DNA from 2 places in the Janthinobacterium sp. SUN033 genome. Region 2 is predicted to be linked to the other one. Evidence: predicted binding sites of a transcription regulator. Region 2 holds the regulator's gene; the other holds the start of a gene.

Region 1 (14,653 bases), on a different contig from region 2:
GTATACGGACTGGTCGCCGTGCGGATGCAATTTACCGAGCACATCGCCGACCACGGCCGCCGATTTGCGCGGCTTCGCCGTGGAATTCAAGCCCAGCTCATTCATCGCATACAGGATGCGGCGCTGTACGGGCTTCTGTCCGTCGCACACGTCGGGCAGGGCGCGGCCCTTGACGACGGAGATGGCGTAGTCGAGATAGGCGCGCTCGGCGAAGGTGGACAGGGTCAGCGCTTCGCCGTCGAATACCGGTTCATCCGGCTCGATCGGCTCAGGCTGGGCATCGTCAAATAAATTGGTTTGTGTGGACATGGCGCTTGTTTCGGTGTTAAGTGGTTGCGGTTGAATTCGTGGAGCTGATTATGACAGCCCGGATTTGGAAAAGGACTTGCCGTACGTCAGATACATGTAGCGCAAGGTCAAATAGAGCACGGCCAGGGCCAGTTCGACGCTGTTATGCATCATCGGCATGGCGCGGATGGCCGGGGCTTGGCTGGCCAGCACGAAAGTGGCGATGGACGGCACCAGCACCACCGGCCAGATCGTCTTCCATTTGAAATCGCTGGGGGAAAACAGCAAGCCGGCACACGACCAGACATACAGCGCGGCGCCGACGAAGGCGGCCGGCAGCAGTTGCAAATACAGTTGCAGCAGCAAGCCCGCGCAGCCGATCAGCCATGCCGCGCGCAGGCGGGGCAAGAGCGCCTCTGGCCAGCCGCAATCGCCATACAGACCGGTGGCGCTGCGCAGGGCCAGCGCCGCCAGGCAAAACATCAATGGCATGGCATCGCCGATGGCCAGCGCCGACTGGCCCCTGCCGCTCATGAACATGGCCGCGAATAGCGACAGGCCCAGACACAGGAACAGCAGCATGCCATGCAATAGCTGGCGGTTCATCGCATACGCGAGCAGGGCCGACGCGCACAGGCCGGCCGCCGTGACGAGGCGCATGGTCTCGCCGCGTTCTGGCAGGAACAGCAGCAAGGCCAGCACGAGGTAGGGCGCGATCCAGCTCAGTTGCCGCAAGCCGGGCCGTTGCCACAGCACGGGCAGGCGTTCCTGCAACGTTTCCTGCAGCGCTTCCAGGCGCGCGAACAGGGGCGCCGGCCAGCGCAAGGCATGCATGGCCAGCAGGGAAAAGGCGAGCGCCTGGAAGCCCAGCAGGCTGGCATAGGCAGCCGTGTCGCCGAGCTTGAAGCCGGCTGCATCGAGCACACCCGCGAGCATGAAGTGCAGCACGAAACCCAGGCCGCCCGAGGCCAGTGCCGTCTGCTTGAAGTAGCGTTTGGCATGGACGACGTGTTCCCACTGCTCGAACAGGTCTGTATCGAGCTTGCAGGCCAGCATCTCGCTGTGCTGCCAGCGTATCGCGTGCAGCAGTTCGCGCAGCTGCAGCGTGAATTTTTGGTCGAACAGCTGGCGCGCGTAGGCGCTTGGCGGCTGCTGCGACATGATGCAGTCCAGGCCGGGGTAGCTGTCGCGGTTGTCGCTGAAATGGGCGAATGAGCGGTCTGCCCGGAAGCGCTGCACGGCGCCGCGCACCAGGTCCGCATGGCTGCGCGCCAGGTAGGAAAAGTCGCGGTCCCAGCCCAGCTGCTCGAACAGGGCCTGGCGCAGCGCCAGGTCATAGCCGGCGCTGGCGCAATAGCGCAGCGCGCACAGGTCGAATTCCTCGCGCACGTCAAGGTTCAGCATGGCGTCGTCCTGCAGCATGCGGGCCAGCACGTCGCCGGCATGCGCATGCTGCGTCAGCACCAGGCAGCCTTGCCACAGGTTGGCCGCTTCCTGCGCCGGGTCGATGGCGACCACGCCCCATTGTTCCGGGGGAGGGGGCTGTTCCTGGGCGATGATGCCCCACAGTTCCGCAGGCGCTTCCTGCACCGCCTCGTCGATGACGCCCCACAGGTCGGCCGGTCCCATGGGCGGCGCTTCTGGCGTTTCCGTCGCTGCCGCTTCGGCCGCTTGCGGTTCCGGAAATTCCTCGGCAAACAGGTGCGCATGGCGCAGCGCGTATTCATACGCTTCGCGCAGCTCCTGGAAGGCGGCCGGATCGTCTTCGGGACGCGTCACCTTCAGGCGCTTCGCATACGCGCGCTTGAGGGCGCGCTCGTCGCCCGTCGGCTCCGTGTCCAGGATCTCCCACAGGCTGCGCTGCCCGTTGTGCATGCCGCCGTCCATTTACAGGAAGCTCTCGCTCTCGACCTGGCGCAACACCTCGTCGAGCGCCTGGCGCGCCTTGCGGATGGTGCTCGGGTCCTGCGTTTCCAGCGCCGCCTGGAAATTGGCCGTGTGCGCCGCCAGGTACTGGCGCACGTCGCCCAGCGACTGTTCGTACAATCGGTCGGCGCGCGTGACCAGGGTGCGGTTTTCCATCTGTTCGCGCGGGTGGATCTTTAGGTCGGCCAGTTCCGCAAAGCGCTGCTCGATCTGTTCCGGCGTCATCACGCCCGCATTGTCGCTGATGACCATCTTGTGCTTTTCCTGCGTGGCCAGCACCGTCACTTCCGCTTCCAGCACGCCGCTGACGTCATAGGTGAAGCGCACGTCGATGCCGATCTCGCCCGCCTTTTTCGCGGGTATCGGGAAGCTGATCTTGCCGAGGAAGACGTTGTCGGCCACCAGGCGCGACTCGCCCTGGAAGATCGCCACGTTGATTTCCTTCTGGTTGTCGTAGATGGTGGTGATGTTTTCCGTGCGCGAGACAGGCACCACGGAATTGCGCTCGATGATGGGCAGGTAATGCCCGCCTTCATATTGGTTCGCGCCGACCTGGCGCGAAATCGAAATGCCCAGCGAGTACGGCGCCACGTCCGTCATCACCACTTCATCGAGGGCAGAGTCGCGCATCTTGAGGCCTGCCTGCACGGCGGCTCCCAGTGCCACGGCTTCATCCGGGTCCAGGTGGATGGCGGGGAAGCGGCCGAACATGCGCGAGACGAGTTTACGCACCAGCGGCATGCGCGTGGCGCCGCCGGCCAGCACCACTTCATTCAATTCCGCGGCGCGGATGGTGGCGTCGCGCAGCGCCCGTTCGACGGGCAGGCGCAGGCGCGCCAGCAGCGGTTCGCACAGCTGCGCCAGCTTGTCCTCGTTGATCTCCCAGCTGTATTCCTTGTCCTGGTAGCGCGTGGCCATGCGCACGGACGGCTGCTCCGACAGCAGGCGCTTGACGCGCTCGGCTTCATCGCGCAGCAGCTGCTGCTGGCGCGGGTCGAGCAGGCGGCCGCCGACAGCGTCGCGCAGGCCGCTGCCTTCCAGGAAGGCGTCGACCAGCACGGTGACGAAGTCTTCGCCCCCTAAAAAATTGTCGCCAGCCGAGGCGCGCACTTCCATCACGCCTTCGAACAGTTCCAGGATCGACACGTCGAAGGTGCCGCCGCCCAGGTCGAAGACGAGGAATTTGCTTTCCTGTTCCTTGTCGCGGATGCCGTAGGCCAGCGCGGCGGCCGTCGGCTCATTCAGCAGCCGCTCCACGCGTAAGCCCGCCAGTTGTCCCGCGATGCGCGTGGCCTTGCGCTGCGCATCGCTGAAATATGCGGGCACCGTAATGATGGCTTCCTCGACCTTGTGCCCTAAAAAGGCTTCGGCATCTTCCTTCAGCGCGCGCAGCACCATCGACGACAGCTCTTCCGGACGGAATTGCTGCGTGCCGAGGGTGATCTTCTTTTCGCTGCCCATGTAGCGCTTGAAGACGGCTGCCGTCAGCTGCGGGTGCGTCTGCAGGCGCTCGCGCGCGGCGCGGCCCACCAGCACGGTGCCGTCGTCATCGATGCTCACGCACGACGGCGTCAGGTGTTCACCAAGCGCATTCGGGATGATGGAAGCCTTGCCGTCGCGCCAGATGGCGACCAGGCTGTTGGTGGTGCCCAGGTCGATGCCGATGATCATCAGATATCCGCCTCCGCTTCATTGCCGTGTTCTTCGATCCAGGCGCGGCGTCCTGCCGCCTCGCCTTTGCCCATCAACATATTGAAGCGGGAGGCCGAGGCCATGTGGTCGACTTCACCGAGCGTGACGGGCAGCAGACGGCGCGTGTCCGGGTTCATCGTCGTTTCCCACAGCTGCTCGGCGTTCATCTCGCCCAGGCCCTTGAAGCGCGAGATCGACCAGGCGCCCTGTTTCACGCCTTCCTTGCGCAGCTTGTCCTCGATGGCGAGCAGTTCGCCGTCGTCGAGCGCATAGATCTTCTGCATCGGCTTCTTGCCGCGCGCGGGCGCATCCACGCGATACAACGGCGGGCGGGCGATGCAGATGTGGCCCTTGTTGATCAGGGCCGGGAAGTGCTTGAAGAAAAGCGTCAGCAGCAGTACCTGGATGTGCGAGCCGTCCACGTCCGCATCGGACAGGATGCAGATCTTGCCGTAGCGAAGGCCGGACAGGTCGGGCGAGTCGCCCACGCTGTGCGGATCGACGCCGATGGCGACCGCGATGTCGTGGATCTCGTTATTCGCGAACAGGCGGTCGCGGTCCGTTTCCCACGAATTCAAGACCTTGCCGCGCAGGGGAAGAATTGCCTGGAATTCCTTGTCGCGGCCCATCTTGGCCGAACCGCCCGCCGAGTCGCCCTCGACGAGGAACAGTTCATTGCGCGTGATGTCCGACGATTCGCAGTCGGTCAGCTTGCCCGGCAAGACGGCGACGCCCGAGGATTTTTTCTTTTCCACTTTTTGCAGCGAGCGCTGGCGCGATTGCGCCTGCTTGATCACCAGCTCGGCCAGCTTCTTGCCGTAGTCGACGTGCTGGTTCAGCCACAGTTCCAGCGGCGGCTTGGTGAAGGTCGAGACGAGGCGCACGGCGTCGCGCGAGTTCAGGCGTTCCTTGATCTGGCCCTGGAATTGCGGGTCCAGCACCTTCGCCGACAGCACGAACGAGGCGCGCGCGAACACATCTTCCGGCAGCAATTTGACGCCTTTCGGCAGCAACGAGTGCATTTCGACGAAGTTTTTCACGGCGCCGAACAGGCCGTCGCGCAAGCCCGATTCGTGCGTGCCGCCGTTCGAGGTGGGAATCAGGTTGACGTACGATTCGCGCACGATGGCGCCTTCTTCCGTCCACGCCACGACCCAGGCCGCGCCTTCGCCCTCGGCAAAGCCTTCCGAGTCCGGCCCCGCATACTGCGCACCTTCGAACAGGGGAATCAGCGTTTCGCCATTCGATACCTGCGCCAGCGTTTCGGTCAGGTAGCCGCGCAAGCCTTCCGCGTACTGCCAGGTTTGCGTATCGCCGGTTTTCGCGTTGGTGAGGGTGACGGTGACGCCCGGCAGCAGCACGGCTTTCGAGCGCAGCAGGCGTTGCAGCTCGGTTTGTGAAATGTTCGGCGAATCAAAGTATTTGGCATCGGGCCAGGCGGTGACGCGCGTGCCTGACTTCTTGCCGTCGCGCGGGGCGGGGCGGGAGCTCAGGGGCTCGATCACGTCGCCGTTGGCAAACACCATGTGATGCAAGCCGTTGCCGTCGCTTTCCTTGCGCCAGACGGTGATTTCCAGGCGCGTCGACAGCGCATTGGTGACGGACACGCCGACGCCATGCAAGCCGCCCGAGAACGCGTAGGCGCCGCCCGAACCCTTGTCGAACTTGCCGCCCGCGTGCAGCCGCGTAAACACGATTTCCACCGTCGGCACGCCTTCTTCCGGGTGCAGGCCGACGGGAATGCCGCGGCCATTGTCTTCGACGGTGATGCTGCCATCCGTGTTTTGCGTCACGGCGATATGCGTGCAATGACCGCCCAGCGCCTCGTCGGAGGCATTGTCGATCACTTCCTGAATGATGTGCAGCGGATTTTCAGTGCGGGTGTACATCCCCGGGCGCTGCTTGACGGGTTCCAGTCCTTTCAGGACACGGATGGATGATTCGCTGTAGTCGGATGCTGGTTTTTTAGTGGCCATACGTGTTCAAGCTAAGTAAAGACAGTGGTTGGAACGCCAGGCCAGGGCACTGCGGGGCACAGTGACAGCGGCGGCGATAACTGTATGAATATACAGTATATCCCGTCCAGCGTCACTGGGGGAGGGCAGTGCGGCAGGCTTGGCGTCCTTGTGCGGACGCTCGCGCATTCTATCTTGTCCCGCGAGCAATAGCGCTACTCCAAGGCAACAACAGTGCGCCGCGCGCGTGGTTTGGCGCCCATTGTGAAGGATTTTATGCGGTAAAGCGCCCGTTTTTACATCTTGTTTACAGCTGCCTCCCCAGTCTTTACGAATTTTTTAGACCCTTTTGGCTAATCTGCTCACTATCAAAACAAACCTGAATGAGGGTGGGAATGGATCTCGTGTATCTCGGCTTGATTGCCGTGTTTTTCGTCGTGGCGGCCGGCTTTGCCGTCGCCTGCGACAAATTAGGGAGCGTCAAATGAACGCGTTTTATGTGCTGGGCGCCGTCGTGTCGGCTGGCCTGCTCGTGTACCTGCTGGTCGCGCTGCTGAAGGCGGAGGAACTGTGATGACGACGCAATCGATATTGTTATTGGTGGCTTTCCTGGCCGTGCTGCTGGCCGCCGGCTATCCGCTGGGCCTGTATATGGCCAGGGTGGCCGGCGATGGCCCCGTGCGCGGCCTGGGCTGGCTGCAAAAGCTGGAAAACCTGCTGTACCGCTGGTCCGGCCTGCCCGCCGACAAGGCCATGGGCTGGAAAAGCTATGCCATCGCCCTGATCGTCTTCAATACCGTGGGCGCCGTCTTCGTGTACGGCCTGCAGCGCCTGCAGGGCTTCTTGCCCTTGAATCCCCAGGGTCTCGGCGCCGTCAGCCCCGATTCCTCGTTCAATACCACCGTCAGCTTCGTCGCCAATACCAACTGGCAGGGCTACGGCGGCGAACAGACCATGAGCTACCTGACGCAGATGCTGGGCATGGCATGCCAGAACTTCTTTTCGGCGGCCACCGGCATCGCCGTGATCTTTGCGCTGGTGCGCGGCTTCGCCTCGCGCTCGGGTAAATCGATCGGCAATTTCTGGGTCGACCTGGTGCGCTCGACCCTGTACATCCTGCTGCCGCTGTCCCTGGCCCTGTCCGTCGTCTTCATGGGCGAAGGCATGATCCAGAATTTCTCCGCCTACAAGGAAGTGACCCTGCTCGACCACGTGGCGTATGAAACGCCGAAAATGACGGCCGACGGCCAGCCCGTGCTGGATGCCGCCGGCAAGCCCGTGATGGAAGCGCAGGTGGCGACCACGCAGACGATCGCCATGGGGCCCGTCGCGTCGCAGGAATCGATCAAGCTGCTGGGCACGAATGGCGGCGGCTTCTTCAATGCCAATTCCTCGCACCCGTATGAAAACCCCACCGTGCTGTCGAACTTCCTGCAGATGCTGGCCATCTTCATCATCCCCGCCGGCCTGTGCTTCACCTTTGGCCGCATGGTGGGCGACCTGCGCCAGGGCTGGGCCGTGCTGGCCGCCATGACCCTGATCTTTGTCGTCATGACGGCCGGTGTGATGAGCGCCGAGCAGCAAGCCAATCCCGCCTTGCAAGGCCTGGGCCTGGACCAGCAGGCCAGCAGCCTGCAATCGGGCGGCAATATGGAAGGCAAGGAAACGCGCTTCGGCATCAGCTCATCGACCCTGTTCGCGGCGGTGACGACGGCCGCATCGTGCGGCGCCGTCAACTCCATGCACGATTCCTACATGCCCCTGGGCGGTATGGTGCCGCTGCTGCTGATGCAGTTCGGCGAAGTGATCTTCGGCGGCGTGGGCACGGGCCTGTACGGCATGCTGATGTTCGCCATCCTGGCCGTCTTCATCGCCGGCCTGATGATAGGCCGCACGCCCGAATATCTGGGCAAGAAAATCCAGGCCTATGAAATGAAGATGGTGTCGCTGGCCATCCTGATTACGCCAGCCCTCGTATTGACGGGCACGGCGATCGCCGTGATGGTCGAACCGGGTACGGTGGGCGTGGCCAATCCGGGCGCGCACGGCTTCTCGGAAATCCTCTACGCCTTCACGTCGGCGGCCAACAACAACGGCAGCGCGTTTGCCGGCCTGTCCGCGAACACGCCGTTCTACAACGTGATGCTGGCGATCGCCATGTGGTTCGGCCGCTTCGGCGTGATCGTGCCCGTGCTGGCGGTGGCCGGTTCGCTGGCGGCCAAGCAGCGCCTGTCGGCCAATGCCGGCACCATGCCCACGCACGGCCCCATGTTCATCGGCTTGCTGATCGGCGTTGTCGTGCTCGTCGGCGTTTTGAATTACGTTCCCGCGCTGGCCCTGGGCCCGATCGTCGAACACCTGCAACTTTTCATCAAATAAGAGGCTACCATGTCACGCACAAGCCTGACCTTGTTCGATTCCGCACTGATCGGCCCCGCCGTCGTCGATGCGTTCAAAAAACTCGACCCCCGCACGCAGTGGCGCAGCCCCGTGATGTTCGTCGTCTACGTGGGCAGCATCATCACGACCCTGCTGGCCATCCAGGCCCTGAATGGCCAGGGTGAAGCGCCATTCGGCTTCATCGTCGCCGTCGCCGTGTGGCTGTGGTTTACCGTGCTGTTCGCGAACTTCGCCGAGGCGCTGGCCGAAGGCCGCAGCAAGGCGCAGGCGGCATCCCTGCGCGCCCTCAAGCAAACGGTGATGGCAAAGAAAATGCAAACGCCGAAGTACGGCACTTCCTGGCTGCCCACGCCGGCCACCGACCTGCGCAAGGGCATGACGGTGCTGGTCGAGGCGGGCGACGTCATTCCCGCAGACGGCGAAGTGACGGCCGGCGTGGCCTCCGTCGACGAGAGCGCCATCACGGGCGAATCGGCGCCCGTCATCCGCGAGTCGGGCGGCGATTTTTCCGCCGTGACGGGCGGCACCCGCGTGCTGTCGGACTGGCTGCTGGTGCGCGTTTCCGTCAATCCGGGCGAAGCCTTCATCGACCGCATGATCGCCATGGTCGAAGGCGCCAAGCGCCAGAAGACGCCGAATGAAATCGCCCTGACGATCCTGCTCGTCGCCCTGTCCATCGTGTTCCTGATCGTCACCGTGACCTTGCTGCCGTATTCGCTGTTTTCCGTGGCGGCGGCCGGCAGTGGCACGCCGGTGACCATCACCGTGCTGATCGCGTTGCTGGTGTGCCTGATCCCGACCACCATCGGCGGCCTGTTGTCCGCCATCGGCGTGGCCGGCATGAGCCGCATGATGCAAGCCAATGTGATCGCCACGTCGGGCCGCGCCGTGGAAGCGGCCGGCGACGTGGACGTGCTGCTGCTGGATAAAACGGGCACCATCACCCTGGGCAATCGCCAGGCTTCCAGCTTCGTGCCGGCGCCCGGCGTAACGGAGCAGCAGCTGGCCGATGCGGCGCAACTGGCCTCCCTGGCCGATGAAACGCCGGAAGGGCGCAGCATCGTCGTGCTGGCCAAGCAGAAGTTCAATATCCGCGAACGCGAGATGGCCAGCCTGCACGCCACCTTCGTGCCCTTCACGGCGCAGACGCGCATGAGCGGCGTGGATATTCCGGGCGGACAGCAGGTACGCCAGCTGCGCAAGGGCGCGGCCGACTCCATGAAAAAGTATGTGGAAGCGCTGGGCCAGCCGTATCCGGCCGAGGTGGGGCGCGCCGTCGACGACATCGCGCGCCGCGGCAGCACGCCGCTGGTGGTGGTCGATGATGGCCGCGTCATGGGCGCCGTGGAGTTGAAGGATATCGTCAAGGGCGGCATCAAGGAGCGCTTCGCGGAACTGCGCCGCATGGGCATCAAGACCGTCATGATCACGGGTGACAACAAGCTGACGGCAGCTGCCATCGCCGCCGAGGCGGGCGTGGACGATTTCCTCGCCGAAGCGACGCCGGAAGACAAGCTGAAACTCATCCGCAGCTACCAGTCCGAAGGCCGCCTGGTGGCGATGACGGGCGACGGCACCAACGATGCTCCGGCGCTGGCGCAGGCCGACGTGGCCGTGGCCATGAACTCGGGCACGCAGGCGGCAAAGGAGGCGGGCAATATGGTCGACCTGGACTCGAACCCGACCAAGCTGCTGGAAATCGTTGAAATCGGCAAGCAGATGCTGATGACGCGCGGTTCATTGACGACGTTCTCGATCTCGAACGACATCGCCAAGTACTTCGCCATCATCCCGGCCGCCTTCGTGGGCACCTATCCGCAATTGAAGGCGCTGGACATCATGCACCTGGCCAGCCCTGCGTCGGCCATCATGTCGGCCGTGATCTTCAATGCCTTGATCATCGTCGTGCTGATTCCATTGGCGCTGAAAGGCGTGCAGTACCGGGCCATCGGTGCGGCCAGCCTGTTGCGCCGCAACCTGCTGATCTACGGCCTGGGCGGCATCGTCCTGCCCTTCATCGGCATCAAGCTGATCGACATGCTGCTGTCCGCACTCAATTTAGTCTAAAGGAACCATCATGAGCACTATCGTACGTCCCGCCCTGGTCCTGTTTGCCGCGCTGACCGTGATCTGCGGCGTCGTCTATCCGTTTGCCACGGCCGGTATCGGGCAGCTGGCCTTCAACGATGAAGTCAACGGCAGCATCGTCGAGCGTGGTGGAAAACCTGTCGGATCGAGCCTGATCGGCCAGTCCTTCACCTCGCCCAAGTACTTCTGGGGCCGGCCATCGGCCACCGCGCCGATGGCGAATAACGGCGCCGGTTCGGGCGGTTCGAATCAGGGTCCGAGCAACCCGGCCCTGGTGGACGCCGTCAAGGCGCGCATCGCTGCCCTGCAGGCAGCCGATCCGGGCAATCGCACCCCGATCCCTGTCGACCTGGTGACGGCGTCGAGCAGCGGCCTGGATCCGGAAATCAGCCTGGCGGGCGCCTTGTACCAGGCGCCGCGCGTGGCCCGCGTGCGCGCCGTGCCGCTGGCGCAGGTGGAAAACGCCATCGCCAAGGTGCAGAAAACCGCGTATATCGGCTTTTTCGGCGAACCGCGGGTCAATGTGCTGGAACTGAATCTGGCGCTGGATGCGGCCGCGAAGTAAGATGATGCAGGAGCAGAGCCGCCGGTTTTGCCCCTGGTTTTGACATTAAAAGATGCCCATGCTCCCCAACGACAGCCAACGCCCCGACCCTGATGCCCTGCTGGCGCAAGTGCAGGCGCAGGAAAAGAAAGCCGCGCGCGGCCGGCTGCGCATTTACTTTGGCGCCTCGGCCGGCGTCGGCAAGACCTATGCGATGCTGGCCGCCGCCCGCAAATTGCTGGCCGATGGCCAGGACTTGCTGGTGGGCGTGGTGGAGACGCATGGGCGCCAGGATACGGCGGCCCAGCTTGATGGCTTGCCCGTGCTGCCCCTGAAGGCCATCGAATACCGGGGCAAGACCTTGTTCGAGTTCGACCTGGACGAAGCGCTGCGCCGCGCGCCGGCGCTGATACTGATGGATGAACTGGCCCATTCGAACGTGGCCGGTTCGCGCCATCCGAAGCGCTGGCAGGATGTCGAGGAATTGCTGGCGGCCGGCATCGACGTGCTGTCGACCGTCAACGTGCAGCACCTGGAAAGCCTGAACGACGTGGTGGGCGGCATCACGGGCGTGCGCGTGGCCGAAACCCTGCCCGACACGGTGTTCGACCGCGCCGATGAAGTGGTGCTGGTCGATATCCCCGCCGATGAATTGCTGCACCGCCTGAAACAGGGCAAGGTGTATCAGCCGCAGCAGGCCGAGCGGGCGTCCCAGCATTTTTTCCGCAAGGGTAATCTGATCGCCCTGCGCGAACTGGCCTTGCGCCGCACGGCGGACCGGGTGCAGGACGACGTGCAGGCTTATCGTGTCGAAAAATCGATCAATCCCGTGTGGAAGACGGGGGCCGCGCTGCTGGCCTGCGTGGGACCGCACGCGGGGGGCGAGCACGTGATCCGCAGCACGGCGCGCCTGGCCAGCCAGCTGAACGCGGAATGGCATGCGTTGTACGTGGAAACGCCGCGTTTGCAGCGCCTGCCGGCGGTCCAGCGCGAGCGCATCCTGAAAACCCTGAAACTGGCGCAGGACCTGGGCGCGCGCACGGCCGTCAATCCGTCTGCCGATATCGCCGGCGCCGTGGTCGAGTATGCACGCAGCGCGAATATCTCGAAAGTCATCGTGGGCCGTAGCCGCGCCGGTGCGCTGGCGCGCCTGTGGCATGCGTCGCCAGCCGCGCGCATGGCCAGCCTGGCGCCCGATATCGATCTGATCGAGGTGGGCTTGCCGCCTGCCGATGCGGCGCCCCGGCGCGCGGCCGGCGAAGATGCGGAAGCGCCGCGCCGGCCCTCGCGCCATTGGCGCTACATATTGGCCGCCGGCGCCAGCCTGGCCACGGCGCTCGCCTCCGTCCCCCTGCAGCCCTATCTGGACCTGGCCAATATCGCCATGCTGTCCTTGCTGACGGTGGTGCTGGTGGCCGTGCGCCTGGGGCGCGGGCCGGCGGCGCTGGCCAGCCTGGTGGGCGTGGCTTGCTTCGATTTCGTCTTCGTGCCGCCGCGCTTTTCGTTTGCCGTGGGCGATTTCCAGTATGTGATCACTTTTGGCGTGATGCTGGCCGTGGGCCTGATCACAGGCCACCTGACTGCCGGCCTGCGTTTCCAGGCGCGCGTGGCCTCGCACCGCGAAGCGCGCGCCCGCGCCCTGTACGAATTCTCGCGCGAGCTGTCCGGCGTGCTGCAGACAGAGCAGATTTTCGACATCACGAAAAGCGCCATCGAACGCGCTTTCCGCGCGCGCGCCACCTTGCTTTTACCTGATGACAAGGGCAGCTTGCAAGCCCCGAACGGCGGCGAGCCGCTCGATATCGGCATCGCGCAGTGGGCTTTCGACCATGCGCAGGCGGCGGGGACAGGCACGGATACCTTGCCCGCTTCGCCCATTTTCTACCTGCCGCTGATCGCACCTATGCGCACACGAGGCGTGCTGGCACTGCTGCCGCTCGATGGCGCGCACCGCGGGCGCTGGCTGCTGGTGCCGGAACAGCGCCAGCACCTTGACACCTTTGCCGCGCTGGCGGCCATCGCGCTCGAGCGCGTGCACTACATCGACGTGGCCCAGGGCGCGCTGTTGCAGATGGAGTCCGAGCGCTTGCGCAATTCGTTGCTGGCGGCCCTGTCGCACGACTTGCGCACGCCCTTGACGTCGCTGGTGGGCCTGGCCGAATCGCTGGCCTTGTCGAAACCGGCGCTGTCGCCCGCGCAGCTGGACATGGCGCGTTCGCTGCAATCCGAAACCGTGCGCATGAGCGCCCTGGTGGCGAACTTGCTGGACATGGCGCGCATCGAAAGCGGCCAGGTGCGCCTCAACCTGCAATGGCAGGCGCTGGAGGAAGTGGTGGGCAGCGCGCTGCGCGCCAGCGGTCCGCAATTGCAGCAACACGCCGTGCAGACGCAGCTGGCGCCGGACTTGCCGCTGGTGCGCTACGACGCTGTGCTGATCGAGCGCGTGCTGTGCAACCTGCTGGAAAACGCGGCCAAGTACACGCCGCCCGGCAGCACCATCACGGTCGCGGCCGGGGGGCATGGCCAGTTCCTGCAGGTGACGGTGGCTGATGATGGACCGGGCTTGCCGCCCGGCCGCGAGGAAGCGATCTTTGAAAAATTTACGCGCGGCGAGCGCGAATCGAACAAGCCGGGCGTCGGGCTGGGGCTGGCCATTTGCCGCGCCATCGTCGAAGCCCACGGCGGGACCATCCACGCGCAGCCGCACGCGCCGGGACGGGGCGCCGCCATTGTGTTCAGCCTGCCGCTGGGCACGCCTCCGGCGCCGCCGGAGATCGAATTCGACGACGCCAACGACCATGAAACAGGAAAACCAACATGAACGAACCTTCCGCCACCGCCCTGCTGGTCGAGGATGAACCGCAAATCCGCCGCTTCGTGCGCGCCGCGCTGGAGGACGAGGGCTGGCAGATTTTCGAATCGGCCACCATGCAGCGGGGCCTGATCGATGCGGGCACGCGCCGGCCCGACCTGATCGTGCTGGACCTCGGTTTGCCCGATGGCGACGGCATCGATTTCATCGCCGACATCCGCAAATGGTCGGCCGTGCCCATCATCGTGCTGTCGGCGCGGGTCGACGAGCAGGACAAGATTCGCGCGCTCGATGCGGGCGCCGACGACTATCTCACCAAGCCCTTCGGCGTGGGCGAACTGCTGGCCCGCGTGCGCGCCACCCTGCGCCGCCAGCGCCAGCCTGCCGCCAGCGACGATGGCGTGGTGCAGTTTGGCGACGTGCGCGTCGATTTGAAGGACCGTCTGGTGACACGCAACAAGCAGCTGGTGCACATGACGCCGACGGAATTCCGCCTGCTGTCGGTGCTGGTGAAAAACGCGGGCAGGGTGGTCACCAATCCGCAGCTGTTGCGCGAAGTATGGGGGCCGTCGAACAGCGAAAACGGCCACTACCTGCGCATCTACATGGGCCACCTGCGCCAGAAGCTGGAAGCCGACCCGGCCCAGCCGCAGTACCTGCTGACGGAAACGGCCGTCGGCTACCGGTTGCTGCTGCCGCTCTAACACCTGTTATTTCCCTGTTGGAAAACAGGCGCCGCGCGCGCCAGGGGGACGCTTTACCCATTTTTTTGCAGCGGCGGGCCAGCTGCGCCATGTTGGCAAAGGCCCATACCACCCATGAAGAAGAAAAAACCATGAATAAAATGCTACTGGCACTTGCCCTAGCCACCCCCTTCATCGCCTTGACGGGCAGCCTGGCCCACGCGGATGAGGTCAAGCCCGACAATGAAGTCAGTTTCAATGTGGC
Region 2 (14,653 bases):
TTTTGTTTCCAGTCAGAAATTTCTAACATTTCTCCCCGTTTTTTATCGCAACGCAACAAACAGTGCGCGCACAGTGATAAAAATGCTGCAATAACGGGCATTTTCCGGTGCGCTGGCCGCCTTATTTACTGTGCAATTCTGTCACGCCATCCCAGTCGGCTGGCGGCGGCAGGCTGCGATAGCGTTCCAGGCGCGCCGCGTACAGCCGGTACAAGCCGTCATCGGGAAAGTCCGCCTGCAAGCGGGCCAGCTGCGCGCCAGCCGCCGCCCAGTCGCGCGCGCGCAACAGGGCCAGCACCGCGTGCCAGCGTTCCAGCTGCGCCAGTTCCGCGGCCGTAGCATCAGCCAGCACGCCGCGCGGCTCGAAGATGGCCACCGCTTCCTGCTTGCCCTGCACTCTGACCCGATCCAGCTCGCGGTACAGGAATGCGGCGGCGGCCGCGCGCGTGGCCTCGCCCACCACGATGCCCACGCCATACAGCTTGCTGGCGCCTTCCAGGCGCGCGGCCAGGTTGACGCTGTCGCCCATGACGGTATAGGCGCGGCGGATGCGCGAACCCATGTCGCCCACATGCATGGGCCCCGTATTGAGGCCGATGCCGATGCGCAGCGCCGGCCAGCCGCGCGCGCAAAACTGCTGGTTCAGCCGCGCCGCGCTGCCCTGCATCAGCAGGGCGCTGGCCACGGCCCGGCTGGCGTGATCGGCAAAGGCGACGGGCGCGCCCCAGAACGCCATCACGGCGTCGCCGATGTATTTATCGAGGGTGCCGCCATGGCTGTCGCGGATATCTTCCGACATGGCCGTCAGGTATTCGTTGATGTATTCGCGCAGCGCGGCCGGCGCCAGCTGCTCGGAAATGGCCGTGAAACCGCGCACGTCGGCAAACAGCACCGTCAGTTCGCGGTTCTCCCCCTCCATGGTGTAGCGCTGCGGATCGTCGGCCATCTCGGCCACCAGTTCGGGCGCCACATATTCGCCGAAACGGGCCACCAGCGCGCGTCCCTTGCGCACCTCGAAAAAATAGCCCCACGCCAGGTTGGCCATGAACAGCGCGACGATCAGCAACAGCAGCACGGCGCCGCCCAGCACCAGGTCGTGCACGGCGTACAGGTACAGATTGATGGCGATGACGGCCGCCAGCGCGCCCACGGTCGCCAGCATCACGCCGGCCGGCGGCAGCACGGCCAAGGCGCCCGCCAGCAGCAGGCCAAACAGCACGATCTGCACCAGTTCGAATGCCAGCGCATAGTCGGGCCGCGCCTTGAAGCGCCCGTCGAGCATGGACTTGATCAGGTTGGCGTGCACTTCCACCCCCGGATACTCGGCATTCACGGGCGTGGCGCGGATATCGTTCAAGCCGGGCGCCGTGGTCCCCACCAGCACGAGGGCGCCCTTGAGCAGCGCGGACGGCACCGTGCCGGCCAGCACGTCGGACGCCGACACATAGCGGAAGGCGCCGCCATCGGGGCCGCCCGCGCCGCGGTACTGCACCGTGGTGGTCAAGGCTTCGCCCACGGGGATCGCCAGCGCGCCGCGCGGCGTAAACAGCATGATGTGTTCGAGTCCGCCGCTGGCCAGTTCGCGCGCCGACAGGGTATCGGCCGTGCCCGTGAAACGGGGAGCGATGGCGCGCGCCTGCAGGTAGGCGGCCACCGTGGCCAGCGACAGCGACGGATAATAGCCGTCGCCGATGCGCTGCAACAGGGTCGAGGAGCGCACCACGCCATCGGCATCGGTCAGCGCCGTGAAGATGCCGGCGCCCTGCGCGGCCGCCTGCAGGGGCGCGATATTGGCTTCGTAGCCGCGCGCCACGTAGGCCGTGACGCTGCGCCCGTTCAAATCGGCGACGGTAAAAGCCGGCTTGGGCAGCACGCCCTTCCTTTGCTGTTCCGAGACGCTGTAGCCCAGCACCACGGGCTGGCCGCGCATGGCCTCGGCGAACAGGCCATCGTAATCCATGGCCGGGCGCAGTTTTTCCAGCTGCGCCGGCAAGCCGGCCACGCCCGCCAGTTCGCCCCGCGCCAGGCCTTGCAGCACGGCATAGCCGGAACTGGTGTCCGCTTCGGGAAACGAGATATCGAAGCCCAGCGCGGCCACGCCGTAATGGCCGGTGAGCTGGCGCACCAGGCGCGCCTGGATGTCGCGGCTCCAGGGGAAACGGCCCACCCGGGCCAGGCTTTGCTCGTCGATGTCGACGATGACGATGCGGCGGTCGAGCTGCGGCGCATCAAGACGCATGCGCCAGTCGCCCAGCATGGAATCAAACCGCGCGACAGTGTCGTTGCCGGCCAGGCACAGGACGGCCGCCGCCAAGGTCAGCAATATGCCCAGCAGCGACCGCGCCCCATGCTTGCGCAAGGCCAGCGACAGCTTCAAGGGGTATAGCCCGGAATGGCCGCCTCGTCGACGGCATCGATCTGGCTCGGATGCATGTGCTTTTCAGCGAAGGTCAGATAGACTTTGCTGCGGATGAAAACGTCGAACAGCTCCGGGTCGATATGCCCGTTCAGGCTGAAGTTGCCGAGGATGCGCAGCGATTCGGACAGCGGCTTGCCCTTTTTATAGGGCCGGTCGCGCGCCGTCAGCGCCTCGAAAATGTCGGCAATCGCCATCAGCCGCGCCGGCACCGACATCTGCTCTTTCGTCAGCCCGCGCGGATAGCCCTTGCCATCCATGCGCTCGTGGTGGCCGCCAGCGTATTCCGGCACCTTCTGCAGGTGCTTGGGCCACGGCAGCGCTTCGAGCATGCGGATCGACACGCTGATATGGTTGTTGACGATGGCCCGCTCGGCCGCCGTCAGGGTGCCGGCGCGGATGGTCAGGTTTTCCGTCTCGTCGGCGTCGAGGAAATCGCGCAGTTCGCCGTCGGCCGCGCGCCAGCGGCGCCTGGCGATCTGCCGCACGCGCTCCTGGTCGGCCTGCGCCATGCTCTCGCCGCCGACGTTGACCGTGCGGATGAAGTCGCGCTCTTCGCGCAGCGCCGCCTGCTCCTGTGCCAGCGCGCGGGCGATGGCGTCCTTTTGCTGCGGCTGCGCCGCCTGCTGGCGCAAGGCCGCGATCTCGGCGTCGCGCAGCAGCACTTCGTAGCGCGTGTCGATCAGCGCGATGCGATCAAAAATGGTTTCCAGCTTGGTGGCCTTGTCGACCACGTGCACGGGCGTGGTGATCTTGCCGCAGTCGTGCAGCAAGCCGGCCAGCCACAGCTGCTTGCGCTCGTTGTCGCTGAGCCGGAAATCAGCCAGCGGCCCCGTTTGCGTGGCGTGCGCGGCGTCCGCCAGCAGCATCGTCAGCTCGGGCACGAACTGGCAGTGGCGGCCCGTGTACGGCGATTTTTCATCGATGCCGATATTGATCAGCGTAACGAGCGACTCGAGCAGCTCTTCCAGCTGCGAAATGAGCAGCTGATTCGTCAGCGCCACGCCCGCCTGCGCGGCCAGCGCCTCGATGAAGCGCTGGTCGGTGGAGGAAAAGGCGCGTACCTGGCCCGTCTCGCCATCCTTGGCATTGACCAGCTGCAGCACGCCGATCAGGTCGCCCTCGTGGTCGCTCATGGGCACCGTCAGGATCGATTGCGTGTGGTAGCCGTGGTGGCGGTCGAAGTCGCGCATGCCGGAAAAATTGAAGCCCTCGTCGCGATACACGTCGGCGATGTTCACGCTGCGGCGCAGGTTCGCCGCATACGCGGCCACCGACGCCAGGTTCGGCTGGCCGGCAGCGTCAAACAGGGGCACGCCAGGCAAGCCCATGTCGGCGCCCTGCGCGATGCCCAGGCTGTCGTTGACGCTGATGTCGAACGCCAGCTGGCGCCCCCCGGCCATGGGCCGGTACAGGGTGGCGCCATCGGCGCCGCTCATGCTTTTTGCCAGCAGCACGATGCGCTGCAACAGCGCGCCGATATCGTGCCCTTCGCCGCCCAGGCCATGGCCAAGCGCGACACTGAGTTCGGTCAATTGCTCCAGTCTGTGGGCGATTTTCTCAGGGTGCAACTGAGGCATGTTGGTGGCAATCCGGTAATGGGCAAGCAAAAAAGGGGAAGTCGGCAAGCGCCAGTGTAACGGCCACCCTGCGCACTGTACATTACTTAGTTGCAACAAAATGAAATAACTTGCCGTATTGCAACACACATAAATGTTGCCGCCAATCTCATTAATTAGAATAGAATCAACAATAATTACACCGTAACAAGGTACTGAATGAAATTCACGTTCAGGGGCGTGCGCGGCTCCATCCCCTCCCCCGGCCCGCGCACGGCGCGCTATGGCGGCAACACCACGTGCATCGAAGTACGCACCGACAACGATAGCCTGATCATCCTCGATGCGGGCAGCGGCATCTTCTCGCTGGCGCAGCAACTGCCGCCGGGCGAGCCCGTCGACGCGCACGTCTTCATCACGCACAGCCACTGGGACCACATCCACGGCCTGCCCATGTTTTCGCCCCTGTTCGTGGCCGGCAACCGCATGCGTCTGCATGGCGCCTTTGACGCCATCAGCGGACGCGGCATCGAGCACGTGATGGCGGTGCAGCTGCAAGGCAGCTATTTTCCTGTCAGCGAAGCGGCCATGGCGGCCAGCATCGAGTACCGCACCCTGGCGCCCGGCGAAGCCGTCGAGGTGGGGGGCGCGCGCGTGCGCGGCGCGGAAATGAACCACCCTGTCGTCAATCTCGGCTACCGCATCGACTGCGGCGGCGTCGCGCTGTTTTTCAGCGGCGACCATGAACCGTTCTACAACCTGCATCCGCCCGGCCATGCCGAGCACATGGCCTGCGCGGCGCGCAATGCGCAGCGCCAGGCCGGCATCGACGCGCTGGTCGCCGGCGTCGATGCGCTGATCATGGATTGCTCGTACACGCGCGAGGAATACCCGGGCAAGCAGGGCTGGGGCCACGGCACCTTCGACGCCGCCTTCGACCTCGCCCTGCGCTGCGGCGCGCGGCGCCTGTACTGCACCCACCACGAACCGACGCGCAGCGACGAGCAGCTCGAAGCCGTGTTTGCCGACGTGATGGGGCGCTACAGCAGCCGCCTCAATGGCCTGCAAGTGTTCCTTGCCTACGAAGGGCTGACGGTGGAACTGGCCGGCGCATAAAAAAAGGGAGCCGCGAGGCTCCCTTTTTACTGGCGTTGGCTATCCATTACATGATGTGGTGGCCAATCCACCACGCGACTGCTGCGACGAAGGCCGACGCGGGAATCGTGAAGATCCAGGCCCAGACGATATTGCCCGCCACGCCCCAGCGTACGGCCGACATTTTTTGCGACGAGCCGACGCCGACGATGGCGCCCGTGATGGTGTGCGTGGTCGACACGGGAATGCCCAGCGCCGTCGAGACGAACAGGGTGATCGCGCCGCCCGTTTCGGCGCAGAAGCCGCCGACCGGTTTCAACTTGGTGATCTTCTGACCCATGGTCTTGACGATGCGCCAGCCACCGAACAGGGTGCCGAAGCTGATGGCCGTGTAGCACGAGATGATGACCCACATCGGCGGCATGGCATCGGCCGCGCTCGAGTAACCGGCGGCGATCAGCAGCATCCAGATGATGCCGATGGTTTTTTGCGCATCGTTGCCGCCGTGGCCCAGGCTGTAGGCGGCCGCCGATACCAGTTGCAGGCGGCGGAACCACTTGTCGACCTTGCGCGGCGTCGAACGCACGAATATCCACGACACGAGCAGCATCATGATGGAACCGAACACAAAGCCCAGCACCGGTGCGATCACGATGAAGGCCACCGTTTTCCACAGGCCGGCCGCGACCAGCGCGCCCGTGCCGGACTTGGCGACGGCGGCGCCCACCAGGCCGCCGATCAGCGCGTGCGAAGACGACGAAGGAATCCCGTAGTACCAGGTAAACAAATTCCAGAAGATGGCGCCCATCAGCGCGCCGAAGATCACGTACTGGTCGATCACCGCCGGGTCGATGGTTCCCTTTCCCACCGTGGCGGCCACGGTCAGCTGGTGGAACACGAAGATGGCGACGAAGTTGAACGTGGCGGCCATGGCAACCGCGGTCTGCGGTTTCAATACGCCCGTCGAGACCACCGTGGCGATCGCGTTGGCGGCATCGTGGAAGCCGTTCATGAAGTCAAACAGCAGTGCGAGGACGATCAACAGGCCTAGCACGTAGATGCTGATTTGTATGGTCATTGTAGTTTCTTTTCTGATTCTGGTTCAGGACAGGCCCAACGCTTACGCGTTTTCGACGATGATGCCTTCGATAATATTGGACACATCTTCGCAACGGTCGGTCACGGTTTCCAGAATTTCGTAGATCGCTTTCAGCTTGATCAGGTTGCGCACGTCCGGTTCGTCGCGGAACAGCTTGGACATGGCGGCGCGCATCACGTGGTCGGCGTCCGATTCCAGGCGGTCGATCTCTTCGCAGATGGCGACGATCTTGCGCGAGTTGTCCATGTTGTGCAGCATGGCGACGGCGTCGCGCACTTTTTCGGTACAGGCCAGTACCAGTTCGGCCAGGCGCTTGGCTTCCGGCGTGACGGCCTTCAGGTCGTACAGCGAGACGGTTTGCGCCGCATCTTCCAGCAGGTCGAGGATGTCGTCCTGGCGCGTGATCAGCTGATGAATGTCATCGCGGTCGATCGGCGTGATGAAGGTCTTGTGCAGCATTTCCACGGTGGCGTAGGTGACTTTGTCCGCCTGTTTCTCGATGCTTTCGATCGCATGCACGCGGTTTTCCAGGTCATCGAAATTGGTCATCAGGCCGAGCATCTCTTTGGCGCCCTTGACGCACAATTCCGCGTGCTGGTTAAACAATTCAAAAAACTTGCCCTCAGTGGGCATCAAGCGTCCAAACATGTCATTCTCCGTTAAGCATTGAGTCGTGTTATTTACTACAGAAAGCCGCCCCTTTTGATGAAGGGGCGGCCAATGGAATATCAGTGCTGCTGTGTTAGTCGCCTTGGTAAAGCGCCAGGCCACCACTGTAATTGCCAAATTTGGTGTACTGCCCCATGAAGGTGAGGCGGATGCTGCCGATTGGACCGTTACGTTGTTTACCGATGATGATTTCGGCCGTTCCCTTGTCCGGCGAGTCGGGGTTATACACCTCGTCGCGGTAAATGAACAGGATCACGTCGGCATCCTGCTCAATAGCGCCCGATTCGCGCAAGTCGGACATGACAGGACGTTTGTTCGGGCGTTGCTCCAGCGAGCGGTTCAGCTGGGACAGCGCAATCACGGGGCAACCGAGTTCTTTCGCCAGGCCTTTCAAGCCCCGTGAAATCTCGGAAATCTCCGTGGCCCGGTTGTCGCCCGGCGTATTGGCCGACATCAGCTGCAAGTAATCGACGATGATCAGGCCCAGCTTGCCGCACTGACGCGACAAACGGCGCGAGCGGGCGCGCAACTCGATGGAATTCAAGGCTGGCGTTTCATCGATGTACAACTGCGCGTCGTTCATCTTCTGGATCGCATTCGTCAGGCGCGGCCAGTCTTCGTCGTTCAGGCGGCCCGTGCGCAGGCGGTGCTGGTCGAGCTGTCCGACGGAGCCCAGCATACGCATGGCCAGCTGGGCGCCGCCCATCTCCATCGAGAACACGGCCACGGGCAGGCCGCTGTCGATGGCCACGTTTTCGCCGATGTTGACGGAAAACGCCGTCTTGCCCATCGAAGGACGGCCCGCCACGATCACCAGGTCGCCCGGCTGCAGACCCGAGGTCATGCGGTCGAGGTCGATGAAACCGGTGGGCACGCCCGTGATTTCACTCTGGTTGTCGCGGCTGTACAGTTCGTCGATGCGCTCGACTACCTGCGTCAGCAGGGGCTGGATGGCGGTCCAGCCCTGGGCGCCGCGCGCGCCCTCTTCGGCGATGGCGAAAATCTTCGATTCGGCCTCATCAAGCATCTGCTTGACTTCCTTGCCCTGCGGGCTGAAGGCCGTGCCGGAGATATCGTCGGCGACGGTAATGAGTTTACGCAGCACGCCGCGGTCGCGCACGATCTCGGCGTAGCGCCGGATGTTCGCGGCCGATGGCGTGTTTTGCGCCATGGCGTTCAGGTAAGCGAGTCCGCCCACATCATCGGCCTTGCCGAGCTGGGTCAGGGTTTCAAAAACAGTAATGACATCGGCTGGCTTGGAAGCGTTAACCATCTTGACGATTTGCTCGAAGATGATGCGATGGTCATAGCGATAGAAATCCTCCGCATGCATGAAGTCGGCGATGCGGTCATATGCGGCATTGTCGCGCAGCAGACCACCGATAACGGATTGTTCTGCTTCGATCGAATGCGGCGGAATACGGAGGGAATCCAGTTGCGGATCAGAGGGGGCGTTCATGGCGCGAATTATACCCGCTTCGGCGTGCTGGCAAAAATAAAGGGCTGAAATTGAGCGAAAAAAAGGCCACAAAAAAGCCGGGCGAACCCGGCTTTTCATAGTGCGGCAACGCTTGCGGGCCAGGCCCGCAGACGATTACGCGTTCGCGTCTGGAACGACAGCGATAACAACTTCCACAACCACGTCGGTATGCAGAGCAACCGAAACGTTGTGCTCGCCAACGATCTTCAGCGGACCGGTAGGCATGCGGATTTGTGCTTTTTCAACAGCAAAACCTTGCTTGGTCAGCGCTTCAGCGATGTCGAAGTTGGTGACGGAACCGAACAGACGGCCATCAACACCAGCTTTTTGAGCAACTTGAACGGTCAGGCCGCTCAGTTTTTCGCCCTGGGCTTGCGATGCGGCCAGTTTAGCGGCAGCAGCTTTTTCCAGTTCGGCGCGCTTGACTTCGAATTCAGCCACAGCGGTTGCCGTAGCACGACGTGCCAGGCGTTGCGGGATCAGGAAGTTACGTGCGTAACCGTCTTTGACTTTGACGACTTCGCCGAGGTTACCGACGTTAACAACTTTTTCTAACAGAATGATTTGCATAGTTCTTCTCCAGGAATATCTGACCGATTAAGCGTGGTGCAGATCGGTGTATGGCAGCAGCGCGAGGAAGCGAGCGCGCTTGATTGCGGTGTCAACTTGGCGCTGGTAGTGCGCTTTGGTACCGGTCAGGCGTGCTGGCATGATCTTGCCGTTTTCTTGGACGAAGTCTTTCAGCGTGTCGACGTCTTTGTAGTCGACTTGCTCAACGTGAGCTGCGGTGAAGCGGCAGAACTTCTTGCGTTTGAACAACGGGTTTTGCTGTTTGCGTTTTTCTTTAAGCTTGAGCTTATTTTTGTCGAACTTTTTACCGAATGCCATGTCAGGCTCCTGTATCTAAAATGCGCTAGTCAGAATTGACTGCACTAAAATCAATGATGTGAAACACCAAACTCTTGCTGTTGCGGCTCTTCCTGGCCAGGAAACCCGTGAACTGATACACCCCGCCCAAGCTTGCCTGGCTGAACCGGCCTGAGATTTCGCCAGCGGCTAGCGCGGCAACATCAAACTCGGTCAAACGGGCAATTCCTGCTTCCATCTGCTGCGAACTGTGTTGCAATACTGCATTCACAATCGGCAGCCCTGCCGGGGTATAGCGCAATATTTCGCGCTCGGCAATGATGGCGGTTACTTGTAGCTGGTTCAGCGCACGATCCTGGTCAAGAATTAAGCTGCTGCTGCGGCTGGAGCGGCTGCTGGTGCTTCGGTGCGGTGGCTTTTGGCCGCGTCTTCGCGTTGTACCGATTTCATCATCGGCGAAGGAGCTGTTTCAGCTTTCTTCATTTTAACGGTCAGGTGACGCAACACGGCATCATTGAATTTGAATGCTGTTTCCAACTCGACCAGGGTCTCGTTGTCGCATTCGATGTTCAGGCAGATGTAGTGTGCTTTAGGCAGCTTTTGGATCGAGTAAGCCATTTGACGGCGGCCCCAATCTTCCACGCGGTGAACCGAACCGCCGCGGGTGGTTACGCTGGCTTTGTAGCGTTCGATCATCGCGGGCACTTGCTCGCTTTGGTCCGGATGGACGATAAAGACTATTTCATAATGACGCATGCAAACTCCTTCAGGTCGGATTGATAATCGCCCACCCCGGCGTCAAGACGGGTGTGGGAAGGTCAGCCGAAGATTATAACCGCCTTTTGCAAACGTTTCAATCATTCCTTCCACATGGGCCCGAAAAGCCCGCGCGCCGCCGTGCTTTCCGTCCGTGGACAAGTATTTCTTGCGAAATTCGCCCAAAACACGGAAATCCCCTTGCATAGTGAACGATACTGTACAAAAATACAGACTGTTCATATAGACAGCATTTTAGTATGCACCCACCGCTCATGATCAAGCTGACAGCACGACAAGAACAAATCCTGAACCTGATCAAGGACGCGATTGAAAACACGGGCTTTCCTCCCACCCGTGCCGAAATCGCCAATGAACTGGGTTTCAAATCGGCCAATGCGGCCGAAGAGCATTTGCAGGCCCTGGCCCGCAAGGGCGCGATCGAGATTTCACCGGGCACCTCGCGCGGCATCCGCCTGATCGGCGCCGCCGCCGAAGCGCTGCCATCGAAGGTGCCGGCAGCGCTGCTGATGTCGCTGCCCCTGATCGGCCGGGTAGCGGCCGGTTCGCCCATCCTGGCGCAGGAAAACCTGGAAGCGAGCTACAACGTCGACCCCGCCCTGTTTTCGGCCAAGCCTGACTTCCTGCTGAAGGTGCGCGGCTGGTCCATGCGCGACGCCGGCATCATGGATGGCGATTTATTGGCCGTCAAGAAAGTCGACAGCGCCAAGAATGGCCAGATCGTCGTGGCCCGCATCGGCGACGAAGTCACCGTCAAGCGCTACAAGAAGACGGGGTCCGTCATCGAATTGCTGCCGGAAAACCCCGACTTCAAGGTGATTACCGTGTCGCCGGAAGATGAGTTTGCATTGGAAGGTTTGGCCGTCGGACTCATGCGCAGTTGGCATTAAGAGGGAAAGCGCTTGCATCATACCTGCGAGCGCTTAACTCCCATCCTATTGAGCACATCGGCAAGACTGCCTTATTTGCTTGGCAAAGGACTGGTCACCCATTGCGGCGTGTTCGCGGTACGTGAGCGATTCAATTCACTCATTTCATTTTCTGTCTGAATTTTTTTATTCTCCGCCAAGAGATACGCCTCTGTTTTGGAGTGCCACTCATCGCGCTGCGCCAAGATATTTTTTGCCAGCTCACGCCCTTCGGCACTCACCCTCGCATAGGCTGCATCCATGCGCAGCTTGGCCTTTTCAAATTCCTGCTCATTCATCAACGATTCAATATCAGAAGGAATGGCTTTGCCAGGCGGCAAAGAAGCATTCAAATTACTGACAAAGCTGTTATAGCACGCCATCCAGGCATCGACACTATCGGCCACATCTCTGATTTGACGCTTGGTTTGGGAGAATGCAGGGATCACCGGGGTAACGCACTTGACCTTACTCAAGGCAACATCCTCGCCGGCATATGAGTTGACATAGTAATCAATGTCACCTTTTCGCGCGACACGGTTAGCCATAAGGGCAAGCGCGGCTTCGGCATTCTTGTTGCCCGCCTTGGAGGCCTGCCCAAACCATTGTCCGGCTTGCGCGGCATCGACAGCCACTCCTTCACCATACAAATACATCTCGCCCAAATGAAATTGAGCCTCGGCATTCCCGGCCTGAGCCAGTTTCTTGTACAAATCCAAGGCTTGTGGGTAAGCCTTGGATTGCAGGAATTTATTCGCATCCGTCAGGTCATCAGCATAGACAGCGCAAGAAAACAATAAAAAAACACTAAATACAATTTTTTTCATTCCCACTCTCCGATTGAGAAAAAGACACATATGCTTTAATTACACTTAAATGTAATCTTTTTCTCAAAAAAGTGAAACCTTATTCTTCTTCCAATGCGTGCTTGAAGTCTTCCAGCAGATCCACCTCATCCTCGATACCCACCGACACACGGATCAGCGACTCGGCGATGCCCATGCTGGCGCGCCGCTCGGCACCCATCTCGTAGAAAATCGTGTGGGCGACGGGAATGACGAGGGTGCGCGTGTCGCCAAGGTTACTGGCGGGAATGGCAAGATTGAGACGATTGAGGAAATCGAAGCAGTCGATGCCATCTTTCAATTCAAAGCTGAACAGCGAGCCATAGCTGCGGAACAAGTCCGTCGCCAGCGCATGCTGCGGGTGCGACGCCAGGCCCGGGTAATGCACGGCCGCCACTCTCGGATCGGCGGCCAGCATGGTCGCCAGCGCCAGGGCGTTCGAACAGGTGCGGTCCATGCGCAAGGCCATGGTTTCCGCCCCGACGGCGATATGGTGCGCCGCTTCCGGCCCCAAAGAGGCGCCGAAATCGCGCAAGGCCTTGGCGCGGATTTGCGCGATGCCCCACTGTGCGGGCGCCGCCTTCTTGTAATTCTCGAAGATGTTCGGATACTGCGTCCAGTCGAACACGCCCGTATCCGTCAAGCTGCCGCCCAGCGCATTGCCGTGGCCGCCGATGGATTTCGTCAAGGCATTGACCACCAGGCCCGCGCCCACGGCTTTCGGACGGAACAGGTATGGCGTCGTCATCGTATTGTCGACGATGTACAGGATGCCCTTCTCGCGGCACAAGTCACCGATCTTCTTCAGGTCGGCGATCTGCGTGCGCGGATTGGCAATAGTTTCCACGAAAACAATCCGCGTGGCCGGCGTGATGGCGGCCGCCACATTGGCCACGTCGGTGGCGTCGACGAACGACACGCCGATGCCCTGCCCCGTCACCGTTTGCCACAGGCTGTTGGTGTTGCCAAACAAAAAGGCCGACGACACGACATGGTCGCCCGCGCGCAGCAAGGATTGCACCACGGCACCGATGGTGCCCATGCCGGTGGCGAAGCACAGGGTCGCCACGCCGTCTTCCATCTTGTTGACCTTGTCTTCCAGCGCGGAAACGGTCGGGTTGCCCTGGCGGCCATAGCGGAAACCCGGCTCCTTGCCCTGGAACACGGAAGCGAGCTGGCGCGCATCGGCGTAACCAAAGGCAACGGAGGTGTGCACGGGCTTGTGCAGGGAGCCATGTTCGATGCCCTTGCGGCGGTCGTTATGCAGGATGGTGGTGGTAAAGCCGTAGTTTTTTTTATCGTTCATGATCGCAGAGAAAAAAATGCCCGGCATCGGCCGGGCAGCTTACTTATGCTTCTGTTGTCGCCAGGTTCAGGTTCAGCTGGGAACGCGGCGTATCTTCGGGCGCTGCCGCCTTCGGATGGTGGCGCGCATATTCCAGGCGGTCCAGGTATTCCTGCGACACGTCGCCCGTCACGTACACGCCATCGAAGCACGAAGCCTCGAAGTTGGTCAGGGCCGGGTTGACGTCGGCGATGGCCTGTTTCAGCGCGCCGATATCCTGGTACACCAGGTAGTCGGCCGTGATTTCGCGGCACACTTCTTCCGTCGTGCGGCCGTAGGCGATCAGTTCGTCGCGCGTCGGCATGTCGATGCCGTACACGTTCGGGTAGATCACCGGTGGTGCGGCCGAAGCGAAGATGACCTTCGTCGCGCCCGCTTCGCGCGCCATCTGCACGATTTCACGGCTGGTGGTGCCGCGCACGATGGAATCGTCGACCAGCAGCACCACTTTATCCTTGAATTCGGACGGGATCGCGTTGAGCTTCTGGCGCACGGATTTCTTGCGCGCCGCCTGGCCCGGCATGATGAAGGTGCGGCCGATGTAGCGGTTCTTGATGAAGCCTTCGCGGTACTCGATGTTCAGCGCCATGGCCAGCTGGATGGCGGCCGGACGCGAGGAATCGGGAATCGGCATGACCACGTCGATATGTACGCCAGGCAATTCAGCGCGGATCTTTTCGGCCAGGTACTCGCCCATTTTCAGGCGCGTGGCGTACACGGAGGCGCCGTCGATGACGGAATCGGGACGGGCCAGGTAGACGAACTCGAATACGCACGGGTTCAGGCTGGCATTGTCGGCACACTGGGCGCTGTGCAATTGCTTGTCAGCATCGATGAAGACGGCTTCGCCGGGACCGATATCGCGCACGAAGCGGAAGCCCATGCCTTCCAGGGCCACGGATTCGGAAGCGATCAGGTATTCGGGACCTTGCTCCGTTTCATTGATGCCCAGGCACAGCGGACGGATGCCGTGCGGGTCGCGGAAGGCCAGCAAGCCCACGCCGGCGATTTGCGCCACGGCAGCGTAGCCACCCTTGACGCGGCGGTTCAGCACGGTGACAGCCTTGAAGATGGCTTCCGGGTCCAGGTTCAGGCCCGTCGTCGCTTCCTGGATTTCATGCGCCAGCACGTTGAGCAGCACTTCCGAATCGGAATCGGTATTGATGTGGCGGCGGTCGTTCTTGAACATTTCCAGCTTCAACTGTTCCCAGTTGGTCAGGTTGCCATTGTGCGCCAAGGTGATGCCGAACGGCGCATTCACATAGAACGGTTGTGCTTCCTCTTCGCTCGACGAACCGGCCGTCGGGTAGCGGCAATGGCCGATGCCCGTCGTGCCTTGCAGCGAACGCATGTTGCGCGTACGGAAGACGTCACGCACGAGGCCATTGGCCTTGTGCATGGAAAACATACTGCTGTGATTGGTCGCAATCCCTGCCGCGTCCTGACCGCGATGTTGCAGGAGCAACAATGCATCATAGAGCAATTGATTGACAGGTTGATGGGAAACGACGCCGACGATGCCACACATGGTGTGCTCCTAAACTGTGCTACTGATTTTAAAAAAAATTCAAAATTTCACATGCTGCGCGTAAG

What was found. The regulator LexA, encoded in region 2, represses DNA repair genes until DNA is damaged. The targets are predictions, from matches to a motif close to ACTGTATNNNNATACAGT.
Region 1: the regulator LexA is predicted to act here: its motif matches at 5,962-5,979, upstream of OX460_RS24815 (DNA topoisomerase IV subunit B).

What each region holds. Positions count from the first base shown of each region.
Region 1 covers NZ_JAPQNV010000006.1:318,121-332,773, forward strand. Annotated here, with positions in the region: gene parC (DNA topoisomerase IV subunit A) at 1-309, opposite strand, end outside; gene OX460_RS24805 (J domain-containing protein) at 358-2,163, opposite strand; gene OX460_RS24810 (molecular chaperone HscC) at 2,176-3,885, opposite strand; gene OX460_RS24815 (DNA topoisomerase IV subunit B) at 3,885-5,882, opposite strand; gene kdpF (K(+)-transporting ATPase subunit F) at 6,346-6,435, shown strand; gene kdpA (potassium-transporting ATPase subunit KdpA) at 6,435-8,240, shown strand; gene kdpB (potassium-transporting ATPase subunit KdpB) at 8,250-10,328, shown strand; gene kdpC (potassium-transporting ATPase subunit KdpC) at 10,339-10,914, shown strand; gene OX460_RS24840 (DUF4118 domain-containing protein) at 10,973-13,714, shown strand; gene kdpE (two-component system response regulator KdpE) at 13,711-14,409, shown strand; gene OX460_RS24850 (TorF family putative porin) at 14,541-14,653, shown strand, end outside.
Region 2 covers NZ_JAPQNV010000002.1:308,830-323,482, forward strand. Annotated here, with positions in the region: gene OX460_RS09980 (adenylate/guanylate cyclase domain-containing protein) at 122-2,377, opposite strand; gene OX460_RS09985 (HD family phosphohydrolase) at 2,374-3,996, opposite strand; gene OX460_RS09990 (MBL fold metallo-hydrolase) at 4,195-5,091, shown strand; gene OX460_RS09995 (inorganic phosphate transporter) at 5,138-6,148, opposite strand; gene OX460_RS10000 (DUF47 domain-containing protein) at 6,191-6,817, opposite strand; gene OX460_RS10005 (replicative DNA helicase) at 6,912-8,297, opposite strand; gene rplI (50S ribosomal protein L9) at 8,433-8,888, opposite strand; gene rpsR (30S ribosomal protein S18) at 8,916-9,206, opposite strand; gene priB (primosomal replication protein N) at 9,232-9,531, opposite strand; gene rpsF (30S ribosomal protein S6) at 9,552-9,941, opposite strand; gene lexA (transcriptional repressor LexA) at 10,217-10,852, shown strand; gene OX460_RS10035 (tetratricopeptide repeat protein) at 10,924-11,697, opposite strand; gene OX460_RS10040 (cystathionine gamma-synthase family protein) at 11,777-13,021, opposite strand; gene purF (amidophosphoribosyltransferase) at 13,065-14,588, opposite strand; gene OX460_RS10050 (CvpA family protein) at 14,628-14,653, opposite strand, start outside.